One region of the Paenibacillus lentus genome, then DNA from elsewhere that is predicted to be linked to it. Evidence: riboswitches for the same ligand, from Rfam matches in the RefSeq annotation. Region 1 holds a riboswitch; each other region holds the start of a gene.

What was found. Region 1 has a riboswitch for thiamine pyrophosphate ahead of EIM92_RS10200 (YkoF family thiamine/hydroxymethylpyrimidine-binding protein). Riboswitches for the same ligand answer to the same signal wherever they lie in the genome.
Region 2: linked by a shared signal. The riboswitch ahead of tenA (thiaminase II) and the one ahead of EIM92_RS10200 (YkoF family thiamine/hydroxymethylpyrimidine-binding protein) in region 1 are both predicted to bind thiamine pyrophosphate.
Region 3: linked by a shared signal. The riboswitch ahead of EIM92_RS21165 (ECF transporter S component) and the one ahead of EIM92_RS10200 (YkoF family thiamine/hydroxymethylpyrimidine-binding protein) in region 1 are both predicted to bind thiamine pyrophosphate.

What each region holds. Positions count from the first base shown of each region.
Region 1 is NZ_CP034248.1:2,278,318-2,284,902, forward strand. It holds gene EIM92_RS10190 (ABC transporter ATP-binding protein) at 1-1,196, opposite strand, end outside; gene EIM92_RS10195 (ECF transporter S component) at 1,091-1,690, opposite strand; gene EIM92_RS10200 (YkoF family thiamine/hydroxymethylpyrimidine-binding protein) at 1,693-2,334, opposite strand; TPP riboswitch at 2,465-2,579, opposite strand; gene EIM92_RS10205 (SPOR domain-containing protein) at 2,717-3,799, shown strand; gene EIM92_RS10210 (Maf family protein) at 3,981-4,592, shown strand; gene radC (RadC family protein) at 4,746-5,435, shown strand; gene EIM92_RS10220 (rod shape-determining protein) at 5,475-6,506, shown strand.
Region 2 is NZ_CP034248.1:4,813,216-4,819,800, forward strand. It holds gene thiE (thiamine phosphate synthase) at 1-50, opposite strand, end outside; gene thiD (bifunctional hydroxymethylpyrimidine kinase/phosphomethylpyrimidine kinase) at 47-859, opposite strand; gene thiM (hydroxyethylthiazole kinase) at 856-1,701, opposite strand; gene tenA (thiaminase II) at 1,757-2,446, opposite strand; TPP riboswitch at 2,639-2,742, opposite strand; gene EIM92_RS21810 (Rho termination factor N-terminal domain-containing protein) at 2,821-3,993, opposite strand; gene EIM92_RS21815 (DUF2339 domain-containing protein) at 4,397-6,439, shown strand.
Region 3 is NZ_CP034248.1:4,649,940-4,656,524, reverse strand. It holds partial or broken gene EIM92_RS21175 (IS1182 family transposase) at 1-1,259, shown strand, start outside; gene asd (archaetidylserine decarboxylase) at 1,668-2,492, opposite strand; TPP riboswitch at 2,647-2,757, shown strand; gene EIM92_RS21165 (ECF transporter S component) at 2,865-3,470, shown strand; gene EIM92_RS21160 (ABC transporter ATP-binding protein) at 3,474-5,159, shown strand; gene EIM92_RS21155 (energy-coupling factor transporter transmembrane component T family protein) at 5,156-5,956, shown strand; gene EIM92_RS21150 (YheC/YheD family endospore coat-associated protein) at 6,023-6,585, opposite strand, start outside.

The sequences.
Region 1 (6,585 bases):
GAAAGCTGCTGAAGAATTTGTCGGCCGCCGCTGCGCTCGAAAGAGACATTGTCGAGTAACATTAAGCTGTCTCTGCTTACGGTCTCCGAATCGCCATTCGACTGCATTGACCTGCGGGCTTGCCTTTGTTCTAGCTGCTCGAGAACATTAAGCTTTATTGCGTCCGGCTCATTGAGCCAAAAATAGGTAAGCTCATCTCTGGTTAAAGGCTGCCATGAAGCTGTATGCATTGTCTGCAGCTCCTCGTGAAGGCGCACGGCACCCGGCATCCATATTCCTAATTGTCGTGCTTCTTCTTTAAAATTAGCGAAGTAATTCCTGGGCTCGCCTTCGTAAATTAATTTTCCCTTTGTCCCCATTATAGCCAGGCGATCTACATAGGGCATCCATGCATCCAATTGATGCTCGATAAGCAAAATGCTCATCTGCCGTTGTTGGCGTATCGAGTCGATAAGGGCCGACAAGGCCCAGCAGGCTTCCGGATCCAAATTGGATGTCGGCTCGTCGAGAATGAGCACTTTTGGATTTAGTACCAAGGCACAGGCCAATGCTAGCCGCTGCTTCATTCCCCCGGATAAGGCATGAATCTGTGCATCCCGCCATTCAGTTAAATCAACGAGCTGTAGTGCATCGTCGATTTTTGCGCTAATTTGCTCCCTTGGACATCCGATGTTTTCCAGACAAAAAGTAAGCTCTTCCTCTACCTTTAGCATACAGAACTGACTGTCTACATCTTGAAAGACGATCCCCACCTGCTGGGCAATTGTCCCGGGATCCTGTTCCTCCAGAGACTGGCCGTATAAATAAACACTGCCGTTCACCACGCTGTCAATGGCTGAGGGGTACACGCGGTTTAAACATAGAGCCATGGAGCTTTTGCCGCAGCCTCCGGGACCGAGAAGCAGCATGAGTTCACCTTGATATAGGCGGAGGGAAAGAGAGGAGAATACAATCTCCTCATCCTCCTCGCTAAAAGCTAGTGACAGGTCTTTCGTCTCCAGAACAATGGGCTTATTCATCATTTCCTCATTCGTGTACATCATGTGTCCTGCTCCCTGTTCGGAGGGTGTGCACGGGATTTTGGTATTCATTACAGCTTCACCGCAGATTGTTTCTGACGTGCGGTTTGAGCTGCTTCTTTGCCGATCGGGAAGCTTCTCAATACACCGGTACGAGCCAGCGCATCGGCAATCCATTTCCCGAGCAGACCTGCGAGAACAGCCCCGCTAATTACGCGCACGATGAACATCGAAATAACGAGCCCTGTGGATAAGGCGGCGAAGCCGGACTGGAAGAAGCCCCAGGCAAAGCTGAATACGGCCGCTCCAACGCCAGCACCAATTAATACAGATGTGTTGTAATAACGGTATCTGACAACGGCAAATGCTGCTTCCGCACCGAGACCTTGAATAAAGGCCGACAGGATCAGAATTGGGCCGGTCACATTGCCAATGAGCACCTCGATGGTTCCGGCGATGGTCTCTGACAATAGAGCTGCCCCAGGCTTACGCAAAATGTAGGCGGCAATGATCGAGACAATAAACCATATTCCAAAAATGACCTCGTACCCCATCGGCCCCATAAAACCGACAAGGACATTGCCGATTTGCAGAAAAATTAAATAGACGACAGCAAAAACAACGGATAATGAACTAAGAACAATAATGTCACGGAGTTTCCAGGACGACATCGTTATTCCCCCTTATTTTGTACATGATCTGGTTTGGCAGACGGACTGTTGCAGGAAATGGTCGCCGTCATTACAAGATGTGAGGTTTGGATGCTAGAGGCTACAAAAGCATTCTCAAGCGACCGGAATACTTGATGAGCGTCTCCATCTAAGCGGCTGGCGTAATGTATGCCACCGGAGAAGGTACCCTCGATTTCAGCTGTTTTGACGGCATTATAGATGACATCCATATAGTGGGGCACACCCATAGGGTAAAGTGCGAATTGTACTGCGGTATCTACAGCAGATCCGGTGTCCTTATTTAAACGGACATCATCCTCGGACATGAATACGTCGCCCTCCGTGTCCCCAGGGCAGCCAACGGAAAAGGTTGCACTAAGGACAACGTGCTCCCCGCTTTTTGCCGCTTGAAGAAATATGGATTGGACCACGTCGAATACATGCTCGTGGCGACCTCGTACACAGGTGCTGATGTCATCGCTTTTAATCCATACCTTGGATGTGTCCGTATTCTCCAGAGCGCCAAGAATAATCGGCACGAAATGGCCGCTCATGGGGAATAAAGAAAATCGGCAGCCAACGATGCGGCTGCTGCCGCACGCTGCGGGTTTATTTTGTTCGTTGAATGAATTGCTTGTGATCATGAAGCATGTTCCTCCCCTTTGATAAATTAATAAATGTCGACAACGACAAAAAAACCGCACCCGAAGAGTGCAGTTGTATCGATATTGGCTAGCCCGCTTTAACATAATAAAGATAGGGTGCAACGCCATCCATCGTTTCCCCGCACTTCCCCACGCTAGTATGATCTAGATCGGGTGAAAAGGGTTAACCGTATCCTTGATCAGGAACGATCTCTCAGCCAATAAAGGCACCCCTAGTGCTTGATTCGTTATGCGGTTTTCAATGGTTCCCATTATACAGAGTTCCTTTGAATTGTAAAGTCCTTGTTTGAATGAACTGGTCTATATTCTCGTGAAAATTCATATTGTATCGTTAGAAGAGAGGACAAGGAGCGTGCGGATCGTGAACAAGGCGAAGATGACATTCCGGTTCGATGAACAAGGCCGGGAGACCCAGAAAAATGATGACTCATTTCCAGCTAGATCTAGTCAAGAGGTATCAAATATCTCAAGCGAAAAACCTAATCATCTCTCCGCAAACTATCGGGCGGTGGAGACGGTAGATTATTGGGGGGATCCATTAACCGATCGTGCAGCAACAGGGATTGCGGTATTTCCCGATCAAGGAGAACCGGGTGACGGGGATTATTATGTTCGGAGAACGAGAACCTCCTGGTGGAAGGTTGCAGGCTCATTAACCGGGGCTATTGTGACGGGGGCGCTCTTTGGATTTGTCGTTCTGTCGATGTTCAATCAAGAAATAACGGTACCTATACCGGGAATAGGTGTTCCGACGCAGAAGGCTGCGGGGGAAGCGGCAGACATTCCCGTGCTAGGCAGTGTTATCACCGAGAAGCAGGCCCCGCTCGTTCAAGTCGTATTGCCATCGCAAAGCTATCATTTCCTTCAATACGGCGTATTCAGCACGGCGGAAGGGGTGGAGCTGGCTCAGCAGCAATTGCGTGACTCAGGTATCGCTGCAGCGCGGGATACAGTGGATGAGAAACGGGTATACGCCGGTGTCTCTCCTGACCGCGAGGAAGCTAAGTTGTTAAGCAATCGACTGAAGACAGGGGGAGTTCACCTTATTTTGCACGAGATATCTCTGCCTGAATCAGCCACGGTTGAATATAATGGAGAAGCTGCCCTCCTTCAGCAATATTTGGCGCAGAGCGCGGATCTTGTATATATGCTAAGCTCTTCCTCGGCAGCTTTATTGGGAGAAGCCTCTCCCTCACGGCAGAGTCAAGAGGAGATGGAGCGGCTACGTGAGAGTCATCAGCTTTGGACTAAAAGCGCTGCCGCTATTCGGGGCAAGCTGTCGGCTGCCATAGATGGCGAGGCGAAGGAAATGGAGAAAGCGATGAACAGCGCGGTTGAGGCCATGGAGGAATTTAATGAAAAGGGTGAGCAAACAATGCTTTGGGAAGTACAAAATGAGGTGATGCGATTTATTTTGGCTGAACAAAAATTAATAGGAGTTTAATAAGCTTTTAAGAAATTTTGATAAGGCAGGGAAAGCTGGAAATAGTTCCCTCGCCTTTTTTATGTTTGTATTGCCGATCAATTAACCTTATAATAATGAAGTGCCAAAGTGTCAAAAAATGGCGAGGTTACAAGCTCGCAGAGCTTGCCCTGCGAAAGACGGATAAAGGAGAATCTGAACCTTGGAATTTGCAGCTTCATCAACACGACATGTCGTACTGGCCTCGACTTCACCGCGCAGACGGGAACTGCTGGCTACTCTACATATTCCGTTTGAGGTTATGCCGAGCGATGCCGATGAAACGACGCCGGATCATTGGACGCCGGAGCAAATCGTCATGGAGCTAGCGCTGCGTAAAGCAAAGGCAGTTCTTGCCACGCTTGAATCGGCATCACCCCAAGCGGTTATTATGGGGAGTGATACGATTGTAGTCCTGGACGGACAAGTGCTCGGCAAGCCCAAGGATGAGGAAGAAGCAGCTTTGATGCTTCGCTCTTTGCAGGGACGAAGCCACCATGTTTATACTGCCGTAGCTTGTATTGATGTAGCTACTGGAAGATCGGAAGTCGAATATCGTTCTACTTTAGTTACGATGAAAGCTCTGACAGAAGAAGAGATTATCGCATATGCCAAGACTGGAGAAGGCTTAGATAAAGCGGGTGCTTATGCGATACAAGGACTCGGGGCAATTTTTGTCACAAGTATCGAAGGCTGTTACTTCAGCGTTGTAGGATTGCCGCTGTCATTGGCTAGTGAGATGCTTGGTCGTTTTGGAATCCGTGTATTGAAATGAGCGACCGGATCAAATCGAAAAAGGCTGTAACAAATAATTTCATATTTACGTTGTAAAGGAAGAGGAAGAGATAAAGCATATCCTTCCGTAATGAGTTTTGCTGCCAGCAAGCTAGCTGGACGAAGCCTAATCATTCGGAAGCGAGGGATATGTATGGACTTGCCACAATACTTACTGCGTGATTTGCCTAGTGAGGAAAGACCCAGAGAACGCATGATGCAATATGGAGCGGGCTCGCTCAGTCATGCTGAACTGTTAGCTATTCTTTTTCGTACAGGTACCCGGGATGAATCGGCTGTTCATTTGGCCCACCGCGTACTGAGCAGTATAGGTGGAATACGCAACCTTGTAGACATTAGTTTGGACGAGTTGGTGAAGCTGAGAGGCATCGGCCCAGCCAAAGCTTTGCAGCTTAAGGCGGGAATTGAGCTAGGCCAGCGGCTTGCCAAAGCGCGACTACCGGAAGCTCAAGTGATTCGCAGCCCCCGCGATGCGGCGGATATTCTCATGGAACAGCTGCGTTATTTGCAGAAGGAACATTTTGTCTGTTTATTTTTGAATACGAAAAATCATATCATTGCTCAGGAGACGCTTTCCATCGGAAGCTTGAATTCCTCAATCGTCCATCCGCGGGAGGTGTTTCGCGCAGCGATTAAATGCAGCAGTGCCTCTGTCGTATGTGCTCATAATCATCCAAGCGGAGATCCGACGCCAAGTCCAGAAGATATTCGGATGACCGAGCGTCTATGCGAAGCGGGAGAAATTGTTGGAATCGATGTGCTGGATCATATCGTCATTGGGGACGGGGAATTTATAAGTTTGAAGGAGCAAGGCTTGATGTAATATAATAGACCAGATACAGAAGGAAAGGAAGATTACAGCATGTTAGGTGGTTTCACGAAAGACTTAGGGATTGATTTGGGTACGGCAAATACGCTCGTTTATATTCGCGGTAAAGGAATTATAGTGAGAGAACCGTCGGTAGTAGCGATGAATACAGATAATAAGAGCATTGTAGCGGTTGGAGAATCGGCAAAGAAAATGATCGGGAGAACGCCGGGGAATATCCGGGCCATCCGGCCGATGAAGGACGGAGTTATTGCGGACTTCGACACGACTGCGACGATGATTAAATATTTTATTCGCCAGGCTCAGAAGCAGCGTTCCTTGTTCCAACGTCATCCAAATGTGATGGTATGCGTACCGTCCGGCATTACGGCTGTAGAACAGCGGGCGGTTGAAGATGCCACGAAGCAGGCGGGAGCACGTGAAGCCTATACGATCGAAGAGCCCTTTGCGGCTGCAATTGGAGCCGATCTTCCGGTATGGGAGCCGACCGGCAGTATGGTTGTAGATATCGGCGGCGGTACGACAGAGGTTGCTGTGATTTCTCTTGGCGGCATTGTTACCAGTAAATCTGCTCGTGTAGCAGGCGACGACATGGATGATTCCATCATTCAATATATCAAGCGTCAGTATAACCTGATGATCGGTGAAAGAACGTCCGAGCAGCTGAAGATGGATATAGGCTCGGCTCTTCCGCTTGAGCAGGTAGAGACTTTGGAAATCCGGGGAAGGGATCTCGTGACCGGCTTGCCGAAGACCATCTCCATCACATCGGATGAAATTACCGAGGCGCTGGGCGATACGGTGAATGCAATCGTTGAAGCCGTAAAGGTAACACTGGAGAAATGTCCACCTGAGCTTGCTGCCGATATTATGGATCGGGGCATTGTGTTGACTGGCGGAGGTGCGCTGCTCCGCAATCTGGATAAGCTGCTGGCCAAAGAGACGGGCATGCCTGTCATTGTGGCTGAGCATCCGCTCGATTGCGTAGCCATCGGTACAGGGAGAGCTCTCGATAACATCCATTTGTTCAAATCAAGAAGCAGTTCGACCTTGCGCAAGCGCTAATATTTCCGTGGCAAGTAAGGATACGAACATTATGATAAAACGGCGCCGTCCTCTAATGGACGGTGTGCCGTTTTTCTAT
Region 2 (6,585 bases), 2.5 Mb from region 1:
TACATCCGCAAATATTGGCGCATTTGCTCAGGAGAGATGCTGCCGCTCATTTGCTCTGCTCCCTTCTGCGGCGGTAAGCCCAGTGGTTCGTCGGACCATGCCCCCCGCCCAGCTCCAGGCTATCCTCGATCGCCGCCTGAATATATGCTCGCGCTTCTTGCACCGCCTCCAGCACAGGCAGCCCCTTTGCTAGTCCGGCAGCAATCGCGGCGGAATAGGTACAGCCCGTTCCGTGCGTATGCACGGTTTGAATCCGGCGGTCTGCAAGCTCCGTGAACGAGGCGCCATCATAGAGCAGGTCAACGACCTGATCGACGCCTTCATCATGTCCCCCCTTAACGATGGCCACCGCCGGGCCGTAAGCGCAAATACGTTTAGCAGCCTCGCGCCGATCCTCCATCGAACGGATGCTCATTCCGGCCAATGCCTCGGCCTCCGGGATGTTCGGCGTGACGATGAGCGCCAGCGGAAGCAGTTGCTCTTTCAGGGCCTTCACAGCCTCCGGCAGCAGCAAATCCGCTCCGCCTTTGGCGATCATTACTGGATCGACGACGACGTTGCGCCAGCCATGCTCCCGAATGCGGCCAGCCACCGCCTCAATAATATCGGCACTGAACAGCATCCCCGTCTTTAGCGCGTCGACGCCAAGATCGGTGCCGACCGCATCGATTTGCTCTGCGGTGGCTTCCGGGGGCAGTGGATATACCCCCTGAACCCCCAGCGTATTCTGCACCGTGATCGCTGTAATCGCCGACATACCGAAGACATCCAGCTCCTGGAACGTCTTGAGGTCAGCCTGTATGCCCGCTCCACCACCGCTATCCGAACCAGCAATTGTAAGCGCTCTGGCTATACTCATGTCAACGCCTCCCCTGTGGCGGACACCTCTATTTCACGCACAGCCCCGTGTCCCTTGAGCGAATGTGGATGCAGCTTGGCCAGCTCATCCAGGAAGGCAATCTGGAAGCTGCCAGGGCCGATAGCGGCTGTGCGCTCAGCCGCGCGAGAGGCGGCTGCCCCGTAGAAGGCCAGCCCAGCCGTGCCCGCCAGCAGCAGATCCTTCTCCACCGCAACAAAAGCGCCCAGCACCGATGTCAGCAAGCAGCCAGCCCCCGTCACCTGAGTAAGCAGCGCGTCTCCCCCGCTGATTATCCGGCATCGGCTGCCATCCGTAATGACATCTTCCTTTCCGGTAATGGCGACGACCGCATTCAGCTTGCGGGCTGCCCGCAGTCCAAGCTGGACGTTCTCATTGTCAGCCCCGGCTCCCGCATCAACACCTTTGATCTCACGCACCTCGCCGATGAGATTGGCAATCTCCGCCGCATTCCCCCGCACCAGCGATACCTTCACCTCGCGGAGAATTCGCAGTGCAGACTCTGTGCGGAACTGCGTCGCTCCCACGCCAACCGGGTCCAGCAGCACAGGTACGCCATGCTCGTTCGCAGATAAGCCAGCCATGATCATCGACTCTACATGCGCAGTCGATAAGGTGCCAATATTAAGCACAAGTGCCCCGGCAATTCTGGCCATATCCGCGACTTCTTCCGGAGCGTAGGCCATAACGGGTGACGCGCCCAACGCGTACAGCCCGTTCGCGGTAAAATTGGTAACGACAACATTCGTTATATTATGAATAAGCGGTTTAACTCTTTGCACCTTCGTAATAAGAGCAGTAATATCATGTTCGACCATACTCATTATGAACCTGCCTCACTTTTTATATTAATTATAGAAAAAGAATCGATAAGTCAGATTACAGCGTATATCCCACAGACTGCATCGGAGCTGGCCAATTCTGCACATTATAAGCCATATCCCAGAACATGTATTCTAGCTGACAGCTAAGCAAGTAATGTTCTGTCATCTTGCGGCGCTCAAGCTCAGTCGTGATTTCCGCCCACTTGTCCAGACGCTCGCAGAACTTGGCCGTCGTATTCGTTCGCGTCGCATAGAAATGGATCCACTCATAGAATGGATGAGCTTCAGTCGGCTGTACTTCTTTCATTAGCTTCTCGCCAATCTCCAAGTAAGTCCACGGACACGGCAGCAGCACCGCCATAATTTCCGCTAGACTCCCTTCATGCGCAACGGTCAGCATATGACGGATATAATGATGTGCCCCCGGAGCCAGCGCAAAGCCCTGCATTTCTTCATAAGTAACCCCGGCAACCGCACAGAAGTTATTATGTGGGTGGACTTCACTGTTCAGAATAAAGGAAATTTGCTGGTTGAACATTTCAATCTCAGCCCGATCCGAACTTTTGGATATAGCTATACCATAAATCCGCATAAACGCCGTAAGATACTCATGATCCTGTTTGACATAATGAATTAACTGCTCCTTCTGTAAATCGCCGTTAGCGATTCCTTTTACAAAAGGGTGTTCAAAAATAGCCTGAAAAATACCATCCGCCTTCTGACGGAGCTCCTGCGTAAAGCTCATCGTTCTCCACCTCCGAAAATAATGTGAACATGATCAGGAAGCCATTAGGGATGACCCAGGAAAAAGTATCTGCCAGGCAAGCTTAACTCGTTTGCCAAACAGGAAACAAATACCAAAAAAGCCGCTCCATATATGGAGCGGCTTCATCAACGTCACCTTAACACAGATAACAGAATAAATAAGTGTCAGGCATGGAATCCGACTCCACTTTCCTACGCTAGTACGAACTAGATCAGGTTCAAAGGGTCCAAGATAAGATCTTGTCTCAGCCGCTAACAGCTCCCCTAGTGGACTTCCTATTCATTTTCACTACTAACTGTATCTGTCTTTGCAAGAGTTGTCAAATTATTGATATTTCAATTGCAATCATAAGATTATTTGCCGCAGCATCTTTTATACTTGAACCCGCTGCCGCATGGGCATGGCTCGTTACGGCCAATTTTGGTGACGGACACCTGACTTTTATTCAAGGGGCTTAGCTGACGATGCGCTGCTCTCAACTCCACATTGCCGGCAATTTGACTCATTTCGAATGGAGTATGACCTCTGTGAATCCACTGTCTTGTATGGTTATAGACATCGTTCATGAGAGCGACCACAATGTCCGCTTGCTCCATACTCTGGAACGTTAGCTCTCTTCTCTCAAACTCACGAATCAGGTCTCCCGATGTCGCTTGCATTGTGCAGGCTAGCTGAATATCGTCGATGAGATGGTCGACCATTTCTGCATCACGGGAAATTTCCTTCATTACATACGCCCTCAGCTTCGTCAACTGCGGCGTCATCTCAAAATAATCTTCGTCAGCATATTTTAGCAGTTCTTCCCGCTTCGGAATGAAGAGCGGCTTGTCTTTAATTTGCAGCAGTAGTGCCTTAAGCTCCTCTTGCGATTCCTCCAGGGTTAAATATCCGTCAACGATGTAGCCGCTCTCCAACGTATAAGCCTGTTCTCTGCTCGTTAAGTCTGCGAACATCCTTAAGAACCGCTTTTGATCGAGCTGCTCGCTGTTCTGCGCATTATAAATTTCAATGAACTTCTCCGGCTCAATGGCTCCGTATAAGTGCGTCGTTGCTAATATATACTCATGAACGAGCTCTACACCTGCTCGTTGGTGATGATATTTCTCGTGATCCAGCTTAAAGTAAGCTTCTTTAATCTCATCCGGCATGACGATGTAAAGCTGACCTTCGCTGAAGTAAGTAAATACGAGCCCACGGTTCATTAAATACCAGTAGTGCCCAATTGAAATAAAATTGTTCTGCAGAACAGGTTGACGAAGAAGCGATTCGAACAATTGCCACTCCAGACTACTAGTAATCAGCAGAGCGGATTGCAGATGCTCTACATCGGTCATGTGGGCTGTCAGCGCCTCTATTAGCTCCTGCTTTTTCATCTTGGAACGTCCAGGCAAATTGCAGGCGGAAGCAAGCGAAGACAAACGAACCTTTGTCAGGTCTTGAAGAATGTCATGCAGGCTTGTCGTCACATCCCCAATAATCGCATGCTGGATATTCATTTGTTCAAGCATTTCATTGTAATCTTCCAAGTTCAGTTCTCCTCTTTCAGTTCCTTGTTTCCTTTGTACTCCCTTTGCGTCGGATCAACATAGCACTACCGGATAACGCCCTATTTAGGGCTCAACTATACATATTACCACACAATTGGTGTCTAGAAGAGGGGTTGTCCTTAATTTTCACAAAATAAATACGAGTAAGCATTCACTCCATTACACTCAATGGCAATTTTGTGACATTTCCCAATCTTCAATTCAGCACCTTTTTCTAACTTCTCCGTTCGGATTATATTTACTAAAGGTAATTTATAGAAGGCAAGCACTCACCTTCCAATTTATGGACTTGAACGTTATGCAACCATTCGGTATCGTCAATTTATCAAACCTTGCTTCTAGCAGCGTATAACATTCTAAGAAAAAAAGAGGTGATTCAAACTTGGATAGAGACAAAAAGATTATTGAACTGGAGGAAGAGTTACGCAAGCTAACCCAAAAACTGCATGAACTAAAAAGTGACAATGAACTCTCTACAAAATCTTCAGATCCAGAATCAGAATCATCTGAGATGAGAAAGGCTCAACATTCTGCCCAAGCTCGCATGCAAGATGTGCAGCAACAGGGGCAGCCGCAGGGGCAGGCGTCCGACCCACCAAATTTGATCTCCCAAGACGGGCAGCACAATCAGCAACAACAGGCTAATCCATATCAAGGGATACATAGTGAGGATCAGCAGCAATTCCGGCAGCCACAAGGACAGCCGATATGGAACGCACAAGACGGGCAGCAGCATAATCAGCAACAACAGGCTGATCCATACCAAGGGATGCAGAGCGAGGCCCAGCAGCAATTCCGGCAGCCACACGGGCAGCCGATGTGGAACACGCAAGAGCAATCAATGGAAGGGCAATCCTACGTCCAGCAGCCAGGCTCCAGCCACTCTGCCTCTCATATGAGGCCGCCGTCGAAGCCAAGCTCATCCCGGGATTGGGAATATACGCTTTCACGGGTATGGCTGCCGCGCGTATTCATCGTCGTATTATTGTTTGGCGTATTGTGGTTGTTCATGGCGGCCGTAAATGCCGGATATCTAAACGAACCAGTTCGCTGCTTGTTAGGGGTTGTATTGGCCGCAGCAATGTACTGGTTTGGAGACAAGCAAGTTCGCGCGCAGCGAGAGGCTCTGGGGCAGGTCGTTCTGGGCGGAGCAAACGCGGTGCTGGTGTTAACTCTTTTTGCCGCACATATGCTCTATGACTTATTACCGCTTGGCATTGCTTTTGTTCTGTATATCATGTCCATCGCCTTCGGCGTATTTATAGCGGTTCATCATCGTTCCCAAACGTTGATTATCATTGCTATGTTATCAGGCTACCTGATCCCGTTCCTCGCTAAATCCCCGGCTGACCCGTGGATATTCATATTGTACGAGGCCGTCTTTTCAATTGCTATGATCCTGGTGTCCGCCCGCTTCAACTTTCGTGGGGCCTATATCGTTGCCATTGCGGTTCTGCATGTACCGCTCTTGATTTTGTATGTGCAAGGGTATTATCTCAAGAACAATTGGCTCTACCTGGCAACCGTACTATTACAGCATCTGGTGTTATTTGGCATTACCGTAACTCGACAGTATCGCCATAAGCTGGATCAGATGATCCTGCTCCCAATCGGTTTTTTCCTGCTTTCTCTTTGGTTGATCGAGCTTTACGGCTCTGATAGTAGCTATACGTTTACAATCGTTATTGCTCTATTATCTATTCTATATAGCATTGCAACCGTCATCAGTTACAAACAAAAACAATTGAGCGAACTATTCGCCTCTATCGCTACCTATGGCTGGGTAGTATTTATAGTCGACAGCGTAAGCAATGATTATAGGATCAGCGTACTGCTCGTGTTAGGCTTGTTGTCGTTCATCCTCGGCATCAAGCTAAGAAGCTTAATACAACAAATTGTCGGCATTACCTTATATTTGTTCAGTGCTTTTCTAACTTTATTCAGCTTAATCCCTGCGTTTTTTTCCACAGAGACACTGGCCTGGATCTTACTGTTAATCAGCTTTCCGATTCCTTATTTTATTGCAAAAAAACAGCAAGAACCCAAGTGGGTGCTTTCTCTCTGGGACGTCTTTAACTGGGCTGAAGCCGTGCTCGGCCTCATTTTCCTGACGCAAATCGCCCATGTCATAACCAAATCATTAAGCAGTGATATTTATCATCTGAGCTTATCTGGAGCATGGATCCTGTACGCAGCCGGTTTAATCCTATTCGGACTCGTCACGAACAGATCTCGCGTTAGACTCGCAGGAGTTATCTTCCTATTCGTCATCCTGCTGAAAGTTATTATTATTGACCTGCCTTGGGTGTCTATTGGCGTACGGGCCATCTTGTTCATCTCTCTAGGCTTGGCAGGCATATTTACTTCAAGAATACTCTATCAGAAAAAACAAGTCGAAGATCAGCCGATGCCCCCGGATGCCTAACCCTATAGGCGAACCCAATAACATCTGTGGCCGCGGAGCATCATCAGCTTGTTGATAACTAGGAACCGTCTTACCGACGGTTTCTTTTTTTCGTTAGACCTGCCCCCGCAGGTAACTTTCTTATTAGATTATGATATAATCACGGC
Region 3 (6,585 bases), 2.4 Mb from region 1:
GATGAAAACGTAGATTTTTCATTTATTACGGAGATGACTCGCCCCTACTATCACGGCACATTAGGGAGGCCTCCAATTCACCCGATTCGCCTTTTCAAAATGATGCTGATTGGTTATTTGTATGGCATTCACTCCGAAAGGCAATTAGAGCAAGAAATTAAAACGGACGTAGCCTACCGCTGGTTCCTCGGTCTAGGCTTAACGGATCCTGTGCCGGATCACTCGACGATTAGTTACAACCGTAATGTGCGATTCAAAGGATCTACCATTTTTCAAGACATTTTTGACGAAGTAGTCCGTTTGGCCATCCGTCATAACATGGTAGGGGGACGTGTTCTCATTACTGATTCAACGCACATCCAAGCTAACGCGAATAAAAATCGTTCATCGATGCAAGTTGTGACGGAAACGCCCCTTGAATATTTAAAAGAATTGGAGACAGCTGTTAATCAAGAACGAGAGCGTCATGGAAAAAAGCCGCTGCCGCCCGTGAAAACGAAACGATTGAAAAAAAACTGCGAGTGAGTAACACCGATCCAGAAAGTGGCTTTATGAAGCGTAAAGGTAAACCCGAAGGGTTTTATTATTTGGATCATCGTACAGTCGATCACAAATTCAATCTCATTACGGATGTCCATGTTACCCCTGGAAATGTGAATGACTCAACCGTTTATATAGAAAGACTTCAAAGACAGATCGATACATTTGACTTTCACAATACGTTAGAAGCTGTTGCTTTGGATTCAGGATATATGACGCCCTACATATGCAAAAAAACAAGCGAGATGGGTATTTTCAGTGTCATCGCTACTCGTAATGCCCCTACAGCAGAGGGGACTATACCCAAAGAAGAGTTTTCCTATGACCCGCAACAAGACGCTTATATATGTCCCAATGGATCTAAGCTGACTTACCACACAACCAATCGCAATGGATACAAAGAATATATGTCCAACCCTGACTTATGTGGCCAATGCCCATTATTGGATAGCTGTACATCAAGCAAAAATCGTAAACGTAAAATTCAGCGGCATGTTTGGGAAGGGTTTAAAGAGCGAGTAGAAGCGAATTACCGTAGCTCTTCAGGACAGATCTTGTATAAGCTCCGTTGTAAAACAGTTGAGCGAAGCTTCGCGGATGCCAAAGTGCTCCATGGGCTTCGCATTTCCCGTTTGCGTGGCCGGGAAAAAGTGCAGGAACAAGCACTGATGACTGCCATAGTGCAGAACATTAAGAAAATAGCAAGGCACCTAGCCAAGCTTTTTTCTCGTACAAACGGGAACTCACCTTATATTTTAATCCTTTCGATTCTGGATTTCCGTGGAAAGTATGTTTTCTTGCATAGAAAATCAATTACTTCAACAGTCTGATGAAATACATTTAGATATTTTGAAAGCGATCAACGCAGGTTGTCTAAAAATATGAAAGCGTAGCCTGAATAATAGCGTAGTCCAAATTAAAGCGTAGCCTAAATTAAAGTATAGTCCAAAATAAAAGCCTAGTCCAAATTTAGTCAACTATCTGTGACTGAGCAATTTACAGATCGCTAGCCTGGATAAAGCGTAGCCTGAATTAAAGGTAGCCTAAATTAAAGTACAGCCTAAATTTAGGTCATAAAAGTGAGCAGGCCATCCCGGAGTTAGGAACGGCCTGCTATATCTTTATCGTTATTCAAGTGGAGGCTGGATGCCACGTTTAGTTTTTTTTGCAGGGCAAAATCTTCCCAGTGGCTCGCCCATTTTAACTTTACTGCCGACATCAAGCTCAGGAAGCGGCTCAAAGGTGCCGTTTTCGATGAGCAGGACGACGGTCGAGCCAAATTCGAAATAAGCTAAGTCATCCCCACGATTCCATTGTGTAGCTTCAGCATCTGTATATTTAATGCTGCTTACATTCATAGCGCCCACTTTAACAACCGCAACTTCACCGAGGCTATGCGAAATATAAGTGATGAGCCGCTCGTTTCGGCTGAGTACCGTTCGCATATGTCTCATTCCAAAGTCATTCACGGGGTAGACTTTACCCCGGATATGCTCGCTCTCCAGCTTGCGTCCCGTTACGGGGGCGTGAATGCGGTGATAGTCGGTCGGGCTAAGATATAGTACGAAGAAATAACCATGATTATATGTTTCAGTGCGAGGAGAGTAATTGAGCAGCTCTTGCAATGAGTAATCCTGGCCTTTCACATTAAGGATCGTTCCCGATTGAATGTCTCCCATTGCCGTAATTAATGCATCGACAGGACTGATTAATCCTTCCGGAAGGGGATGGATCGGACGCATATTTGGTTTTAGCTTGCGGGTGAAAAATTCGTTCAGCGTCCTGTATTCTTTAATGTCCTTCTCGGCCTCATCCAGCGGAATCCCGTAAGACTTAGCGAAGGTAGGTATTAGGAGCCGGCTTACTCCTGAATGAGAAAACCGACCCATGAGCCGGGAAATCCATTTTCGGGATGTAAGCTCTGTCATCCATTTCATCCATTTTGCGGTCAAATTGGTTCCCCCTAGTACTTTGCTGAACAAGTATGCTATCGTTTTCCATTTTCGATTATATTGACATATAATATAAACTAAATCAACAACGAAGCTGTAATAATTAATTTATACTTGCTAGTATGGCAGCTATTGTTGTATGGTTAAGTCAATCGAATAGGGATACGGGAGCTTGAGAGAATCAGGCTGAGATTGCAGCTAATCCGCTGCTGACCGTTAATCTGATCTGGATAATGCCAGCGTAGATAATTCGTCGTTCAAGGTTTTTTCGTGCCTATGAACTATAAACAGCCGCCTGAGCATATCCAGTCGGTTTTTTTGTTTTTTAGCCATACTATTCTATGAGGAAGTTAAGAAGAAGGAGAGATGTATGTGGTACAGGGAGCAGTCCAAAAAAGAGGTGGCCGGGGATTGAAGCTGAGCGATTTGCTCGTAACAATCCTAGTGTCGATTGTTCTGGGAGTCGTTTATTACTTCTGGAGTGCGGTTTATAATTTGTTTTCGTTTTTTCCGCAGGCGGATGAGCTTGTCTATGGAATGTGGTTTATGGCTTCTACGCTTGTGTTTTTGCTGATTCGTAAGCCTGGTGTAGCGTTAATCGCCGAAATTGCCGCAGCGCATGTATCGATATTGTTCGGCAGCGAGTGGGGGATACAACTTGTCATGTACAGCGTGCTTCAAGGTCTCGGAGCTGAACTTGTTTTCGCAGCATTCCGTTACAAGAACTATTCGGCATCCGTGGCGGCTTTGGCCGGGATAGGCGCAGCGGTAGGTTCCCTGATTCCCGATATTTATTACGGCTACATCCAGGACTATCAAACCTGGTTGTTATTCGCCAAATACGGCATGCGCGCTGTCAGTTCGGCTCTCATTTGCGGATACTTGGCGTATGCCATCGTTAAAGCGGTAGAAGCAACAGGGGTAACGAATCTTCTACGGCCTGTCGAAGATAAAGACTACGCTGCACTGGACGATTAAGCAATGGTGCCTAGACTGACATCAGGGGCCGCAGTAAGCGATCGGCATAACCAGGCTGCGGACATAGCTGCGGGCGTAACCGAGCTTAGGCTTAAGTTTCCAGGCGAAGATCGTTTTGTCTTTAAAGATCTTACTATCCATGTTCGACAGGGCGAGAAGGTGTTACTGCTGGGGCCGAGCGGGAGCGGAAAATCAACGTTGTTACAGGTGCTATCGGGCATTATCCCTTCACTCGTTGAGGTGCCCATGCGCTGTAAGGATCAGTATCCGCCTGCGTCTTGGGGATTTGTATTCCAGGATCCAGATACTCAATTTTGCATGCCCTATGTGGATGAGGAGTTGGCCTTTGTACTGGAAAATTTGGCGGTTCCCCGGAGCGAAATGCGAGGGAGAATGGATGAGGTGCTTCGAGCGGTCGGACTTCAACTGCCGGAGCTGCATGTGCAGATAGATTCCTTATCCCAGGGGATGAAGCAGAGGCTGGCCCTGGCCTCTGTCTTGCTCTCAAATCCGCAGGTGCTGTTCCTTGATGAGCCCTCTGCGCTGCTTGATCCGGAAGGCCGTGAGCAGATATGGGATACGGTGAAGAAAATTTCGCCAGATCGAACGCTTATTATTGTAGAGCACCGGATTGAGGAAATCGCTGACTTTGTAGACCGAGTCATTCTCTTTGGCCCGGAAGGACAAATGCTTGGCGAAGGAGCGCCTCAAGAGGTGTTCAGCATGTACCAATCCGAGTTGAAGGAATTCGGAATTTGGTATCCTGGCGTCTGGGAGCACTTCTTCACTTCACCGGAAGGAGAAGCGCTCCTTGAGCCGGTTCTGCCCAAACCGCCGTTGACCGTACAGGCAGAAGCACTGCTGGAGTTGTCTCAATTCCGAGGGCTGAGACATGGGAAATCGGTAATTGATGTAGAGCATGCATCCATTGCACCAGGAGATTTCATTGCTATTACCGGGCCGAATGGCGCGGGAAAAAGCTCTTTGCTATTAAGCTTGATGGGCTTGCTTAGCTCGGAGGGAAGCTATTTGCTGCAGGGACAGCCATTGGATCGTGATGAGCACGTGCGGAAATGGAGGGTGCGATGGAAGAAGCGGCAAAAGCAGGTGAAACAGGCTGCGAGTCAAATCAGTTTTGTGTTTCAAAACCCAGAATTTCAGTTCGTAGCTGAGCAGGTAGGAGAGGAAATTGCCTTTTCCTTGCGACAGGAGGGACTGTCTGAGGAAGTTGTCTTAGAACAGGTGAACAAATCATTACGTACCTTCGGCCTGAAGGGCTTGGACCATCGGCATCCCTATCAGCTTTCCCTTGGGCAAAAGCGTAGACTAAGTGTAGCTGGCGCTGCCGTGCTGGATAAGCCGATACTTTTGCTGGACGAGCCAACTTTCGGGCAGGATGCCGTAAATACCTTTGCTATTTTGCAAGTTTGCGAGGAGCTTCGTCGTCTAGGGACGGCGATCGTCATGGTTACGCATGAGGAGAAAATTGCAGATATTATCGCCACTCAGCGTTGGGAGGTACGGGAGGGAAAGATGATCTCCCAGCAGCTTACGGAGCGTGGAGAAGAAATGAAGCAACTGAGGGATAGTCTAGTACAGGAAACGCGGGGAGAGGGAAAACAGACGCAGGGAGAGGGACAACAAACACAGCAAGAAGGAAAACAAACGCAGGAAGAGGGAAAACGATGAGGAAATTTCTAACGCCCACGCGAGAAACTTGGCTGCACCGGGCCAATCCTGCTGCAAAACTGGGTATTATATTGGGGTTGTTCCTGCTGACCTTGTTTACACATAGCTTGGATTTTATCGTTTACCAGGCGATTGTCATCTACCTTGTGCTATTTCTGATGAGCGGGCATCCGCCATGGAAAATCCTGATTCTGATCCTCCCCTTATTATTCGTTTTTGTCTCTTCCTCCATCACTATGGTCTTATTCGGTAAAGGGGATACGCTATGGTGGAAGTGGGGAATTATCCGCATTTCGGAGGAGAGCTTCTATAGAGGGATTCATATCGGCTTTAAGTCGATTACATTCGCTGCCGAGGGACTGCTGTATGTGCTAACGACTTCTTCGGTCGCTTTGTTCTATGCCCTGATGCAGAAGGTGAAGCTGGCCCCGAAATATGCCTATAGTTTTATGGCTTCTGTACGGCTCCTGCCGATGGTTTGGGAAGAGTTCCAAATCAGGAGGAACGCGCTTCAAATACGTGGGGTGCGGCATGCTCAGGGCATGCGGGGCTGGGTCGAGCAGACGAAACTATATGCTGTGCCGTTACTATCCCAGAGCATCCGCCGGGCGCATCGTGTAGCGATAGCTATGGAGTCCAAGGCTTTTCACAACAGTCGCCGGAGAACGTATTATTATTCGTCTGTGTTTACGCTATATGATTTAGGGCTGTTAATACTGTTGGCTATAGCTTTAGCGGCAGCTTATTCTTTGTCACATCTGTACCCGTTATTTGGCATTACCGATGTAAGATATTGAATGCAGACAACGAATAGAAGTCCAGGTTCGCTAGACGAATCGGACTTCTATTTTTTTGTCACCAAGTTATGCTTCGCTCCGTAATTTATTCAGGTTGATGCGGTCGTATAAATATCTTGCGAAATTTATTGGACGCCGGTACGTCTCTTTCCATATTTCTGTCAGTCCAGCTTTTCGAAAGCCGTGCCGCTGATCCCTCCCGTTGCACTCGATGAAGTAAGGCTGTCCTTCCTGTGTCAACCCGATATCAATTCCGAGATCGGCGAGCAGGGGGAGTCGTGTTGATAAATGACGGGCAATGGAGAGGGACAGCATTTCTACGTGGGAGAGGACATCTGGTATGAGCCGGGCGGGGATGCATTTAGTCAACACGTGAATGGGATAGGGGTAACCGCCTTTGGCGATGTTGGATAAGAAGCTGTTTTGCGGAGCAATTTTGACGAACATCCCGGTAATAGCCCATTCGCCGAATGCACCGCGCTGAACGGTCACTCGCAAATCCAATGGTCTTGTTTCATATTCGGCGAGGGGGATGCGCTCCTGAATGAGATAAGTGATCTGGTTGAATTGTCGCTGAAGCCGGGCTGGCATGCCATCTCTGCCAAATCTCTCGGTGGTCCAGCTCCTTC